One region of the Ectobacillus sp. OTK genome, then DNA from elsewhere that is predicted to be linked to it. Evidence: a T-box and tRNA genes for the amino acid it is inferred to sense, from the RefSeq annotation. Region 1 holds a T-box; the other holds one or more tRNA genes.
What was found. The T-box of region 1 lies ahead of serS (serine--tRNA ligase). A T-box ahead of a tRNA ligase gene usually reads a tRNA of that ligase, here a tRNA-Ser.
Positions count from the first base shown of each region.

Region 2: it has a tRNA-Ser gene. The T-box ahead of serS (serine--tRNA ligase) is inferred to sense a tRNA for this amino acid. The anticodon was not compared.

Region 1 covers NZ_AP048547.1:19,697-22,086, reverse strand. The annotation lists gene serS (serine--tRNA ligase) at 60-1,334, opposite strand; T-box leader at 1,382-1,600, opposite strand; gene pdxT (pyridoxal 5'-phosphate synthase glutaminase subunit PdxT) at 1,655-2,245, opposite strand; gene pdxS (pyridoxal 5'-phosphate synthase lyase subunit PdxS) at 2,264-2,390, opposite strand, start outside.
Region 2 covers NZ_AP048547.1:2,680,312-2,682,701, forward strand. The annotation lists tRNA gene AC6HZ4_RS13305 (tRNA-Thr) at 228-303, shown strand; tRNA gene AC6HZ4_RS13310 (tRNA-Leu) at 345-427, shown strand; RNA gene ssrS (6S RNA) at 430-609, shown strand; RNA gene ffs (signal recognition particle sRNA large type) at 648-913, shown strand; tRNA gene AC6HZ4_RS13325 (tRNA-Ala) at 925-1,000, shown strand; tRNA gene AC6HZ4_RS13330 (tRNA-Asn) at 1,007-1,081, shown strand; tRNA gene AC6HZ4_RS13335 (tRNA-Ser) at 1,088-1,178, shown strand; tRNA gene AC6HZ4_RS13340 (tRNA-His) at 1,271-1,343, shown strand; gene AC6HZ4_RS13345 (FAD-dependent oxidoreductase) at 1,516-2,390, shown strand, end outside.

The sequences.
Region 1 (2,390 bases):
AAGCACCTTTCCTTCTTCTGCTTTAACTTTGCAAATAAGAAAGAGGGGGATTCCTTTTCTTATTTAATTACTTCTTTATTTCTCATGTACGGACGAAGCACCTCTGGAATAATAACAGAACCATCCTCCTGTTGATAATTCTCCAGAATAGCTGCTACTGTACGACCGATTGCTAATCCAGAACCGTTCAATGTATGTACATGCTCAGGCTTCGATTTTGGATCACGACGGAATCGAATATTAGCACGTCTTGCCTGGAATGCTTCAAAGTTACTGCAAGAAGAAATTTCACGATACGTGCTATAGCTCGGAATCCATACCTCAATGTCGTATTTCTTTGCTGCTGTAAAGCCTAAATCTCCTGTACACATGCTTAGTACACGGTATGGGAGACCAAGCAGCTGCAATACACGTTCTGCATCATTTGTTAGCTTTTCTAGCTCACCATAAGACTCTTCAGGTTTCACAAATTTCACTAATTCCACCTTATTAAATTGATGCTGACGAATTAATCCGCGTGTATCGCGTCCTGCAGAACCTGCCTCAGAGCGGAAGCACGCGCTAAACGCTGCATATTGAATTGGTAAATCATCACCATTTAAAATTTCATCACGGTGTAAGTTTGTAACAGGCACCTCCGCAGTTGGAATAAGGAAATAATCCTCACTTTCAATTCGGAATGCATCTTCCTCAAATTTCGGAAGCTGCCCTGTTCCTGTCATGCTATCACGGTTTACGATATATGGAGGCAATACCTCTTTATAGCCATGTTCCTCTGTATGGAGATCTAGCATAAAATTAATTAACGCACGCTCTAATTTTGCTCCTAAGCCTTTATAAAATACAAAGCGGCTCCCTGTCACCTTTCCTGCACGTTCAAAATCTAAAATATCAAGGTTTGTAGCAATATCCCAATGCGGTTTTGGCTCAAAGGAAAACTGTGGAACTTCTCCCCATCTTCGGATCTCAACATTATCATCTTCCGTTTCACCTACTGGAACGGATTCATGCGGGATATTAGGAATCGTTAATAAAAGCTTTTCAAGATCAGCTTCGACAACACGCAGCTCTTCATCCAATGATTTAATTTTGTCACCCACCTCACGCATCTCCAAAATTAAATGCTCCGCGTCCTGCTTTTCACGCTTTAGCATTGCTACCTGCTGAGAAACTTCATTTCGTTTTCCTTTTAGTTCTTCTGTCTGTACTAACAGTTCTCTTCTTTTTGTATCTAATTCTTCAAAACGGCCAAAATCTGTTAAGTCTTCACCGCGATGCTGCAGCTTGGCCTTTACCTCTTCAAAGTTAGCCCGTAATACTTTAATATCTAACATCTGAATCCTCCTTTAATATTGAAACATAAAAAACTCCCGTCCCTATAAAAAGGGACGGGAGTTATACCCGCGTTGCCACCCTGATTGAAAGTATATGCTTTCCTCTCGAGAAAGATAACGGCTCTTCGCCGGAAATGCTTACTAGTTTAAGCACATTCTGCATTTCGCTCAAGGATGGATTCACAGGCTGCTTCTACCGATTTGCACCAACCATCGGCTCTCTGAAAAAAGCTTATCCTGCTACTGCTTCCTGTCAACACTTTATACTATATAGATGTTTACCATCAATTTACTATAATCTTTGACAACTTGCAAGGGAGTTATACAACCTTATTTGCTTTTGCTTCTTCTACCATTTTCACGAAATAAGCTGTGATGCGGTGGTCATCTGTTAGCTCTGGATGAAATGAAGCTGCAAGGAATGGACCTTGCTGCACCGCCACGATACGGTCGCCGTGAGTAGCGAGCACATCTACATGATCTTCGACGCTCACAACATACGGAGCACGAATGAATACACCGACAAAATTCTCACCGACACCTTTGATAGATAAAGGTGCCTCAAAGCTTTCACGCTGCCTTCCAAAGGCATTACGCTCAACGGTAATGTCCATTACTCCAATATGAGCTTCATCATAGCCGACAAGGTTTTTCGCCAATAAAATCATGCCTGCACATGTTCCAAACATCGGCTTCCCTTCCTTTGCAAATTGACGAAGCGGCTCCATGAAGCCATATTTGTCAATTAGGCGGCGCATCGTTGTACTTTCTCCACCAGGTAAAATTAAGCCATCCAGCTCTGCCAGCTGTTCTACCTTCTTCACAACAACTGCATGTGCCCCGGAAGCCTCAATGGATTGTACATGCTCACGAACTGCCCCTTGAAGTCCTAATACACCAATTGTAATCATGCTGCAAACTCCTTTTGATTACCAGCCGCGCTCTTGCATGCGTTGCTCTGGTAATAACGATGAAATCTCAATACCTTTCATCGGGTTTCCTAATCCTTTTGATAAATGAGCAATAAGCTCATAGTCTTCATAATGAGTTGTAGCC
Region 2 (2,390 bases), 2.7 Mb from region 1:
CAAATACATCGTAAAAGTATATTTAAAAACCTAAATGTTTGTTGTATACTGATTAAGCAATGAACGAAATGCCTTGTATATCTGCCGGTTTAGCTCAATTGGCAGAGCACGATCGAATATGCTTCGAAGGAATTACTTCAGCGTACTCATTGAGCTGCATCTTGCGTAAGCTTTCTGAAATGAGGACGACAAACAAAAGCTATTGTCTGGGCATACAAATATATTACGCCGGCTTAGCTCAATTGGCAGAGCAACTGACTTGTAATCAGTAGGTTGGGGGTTCAAGTCCTCTAGCCGGCACCATTCTATGTTACACGTATGAGGAACATAATATCTTGTATGATGCGACCGTGGCGGAACGGCAGACGCGCTAGGTTGAGGGCCTAGTGAGAGCAATCTCGTGGAGGTTCAAGTCCTCTCGATCGCATTCATGTCCTGCAATGTTCGTGATACCATTTTGTTTTGAACCGTACAATTTGAACGGGATTCCTAATTTGTTGCCTGATGCCATGCCTGCTTGTTCAGGATTGCAGGAAGGTCGATGCGCGGAAACCCACCTGCGAGAGCGGGTTCCAAAACAGAGTGGGAAACGGCATACGTGGGGATGTACCTTTAAAACGACATATCGATTCAACTAAAAATACATACCGTGATAGGCGGGGAGATAGCGGTGCCCTGTAACTCGCAATCCGCTCTAGCGAGGCTGAATTCCTTTCAGCGGTATGATGGATGTAAGGTTTGCCTTATATAAGCGGTGTTGACCTTCGGAGTCCTCGCAACAGAAACCCATGAACCTGGTCAGGCCGGGAACGGAGCAGCCATAAGTGGAATGTTCTGTGTGTCGAAGGGCAGCTCTGAACGAACTGGCTGTATGAGTACCACTTATGTCGTCATATCAATGAAAGGTTCACGGTTTTATCTTTTGGGGCCTTAGCTCAGCTGGGAGAGCGCCTGCTTTGCACGCAGGAGGTCAGCGGTTCGATCCCGCTAGGCTCCACCATAGTATTCCGCAATAGCTCAGCGGTAGAGCAATCGGCTGTTAACCGATAGGTCGTAGGTTCGAATCCTACTTGCGGAGCCATAAAATGGAGAGCTGTCCGAGAGGCCGAAGGAGCACGATTGGAAATCGTGTATACGTCACAAGCGTATCGAGGGTTCGAATCCCTCGCTCTCCGCCATTCTCCACCGTGTGTAAAAGCGAGTTTTATTATCTAAAAAAGAAGAGTATTTTTTAAATGCCTTATTATATAGATGAAGTTTTATTTTTATGGCGGTTGTGGCGAAGTGGTTAACGCATCGGATTGTGGCTCCGACACTCGTGGGTTCGATTCCCATCAATCGCCCTCAATGTTTTCAGCGTTTCTGCTTCAGCAGGGACGCTTTTTTTGTTTTTTCTGAAAATTAATGGGGAATGCAAGCAAATATGACAATAGATGTATTTATATTTAATATACTGGATAAATTATGTATCAAATAGAGCGATAGATGGAGGTGCATTTTATGACTGAACATAAAATAGAAAAGAGTAAAATGCCTCAATTCCCAGAACCTTATTGGAGAGATTTTTTAGAATTTCCGTCCTTTCCAAAGCTTGATAAGGATATTGAAGTGGATGTAGCAATAGTGGGAGGAGGCATTTCTGGAATTATAACTGCTTACTTGCTTGTACAAGAAGGGTTACAAGTAGCCCTTTTAGATGCTAGTACAATTTTAAATGGTACTACTGGCCACACTACTGCAAAAATCACTGCACAACATGACCTGATTTATGATGAATTTATTAATCATTTAGGGGAAGAAAAAGCTAAACTTTACTATGAGGCCAACAACGAAGCATTACTTTTTATTAAAAATATGGTTAAAGAGCATAGCATCGAGTGTGACTTTACTGAAGAGGATGCTTATATCTATGCAGATACGGATTCTTCTATCAGTAAAATACATCATGAATATGAAGCTTACAAGAAGCTGGGAATCAACAGCCAATATGTAGAAAGTATTCCTATCCCCTTACAGGTGAAAGCGGCAATTGTTATGAAACAACAGGCACAATTCCATCCGTTAAAATTTTTGCTTCATCTTATTCAATCTTTTGTCAAAAGCGAGGGTATGATTTATGAAAATACAACAGCAGTAAATATTGAGAAAGGAGATCGCTCAAAAGTTATAACAAGGGATGGGTATCGTGTTACATGCAGAAATGTTGTATCATGCTCCCACTTTCCTTTTTATGACATGCCTAACTTTTATTTTGCGCGCATGTATGCAGAAAGATCCTATGTACTCGGAATGAAGGCAGAAAAGGACTACCCTGGCGGAATGTACTTGAGTGCCGATTCCCCGAAACGTTCACTTCGTTATACAACTGTTAATGGGGAAAAACTTATCTT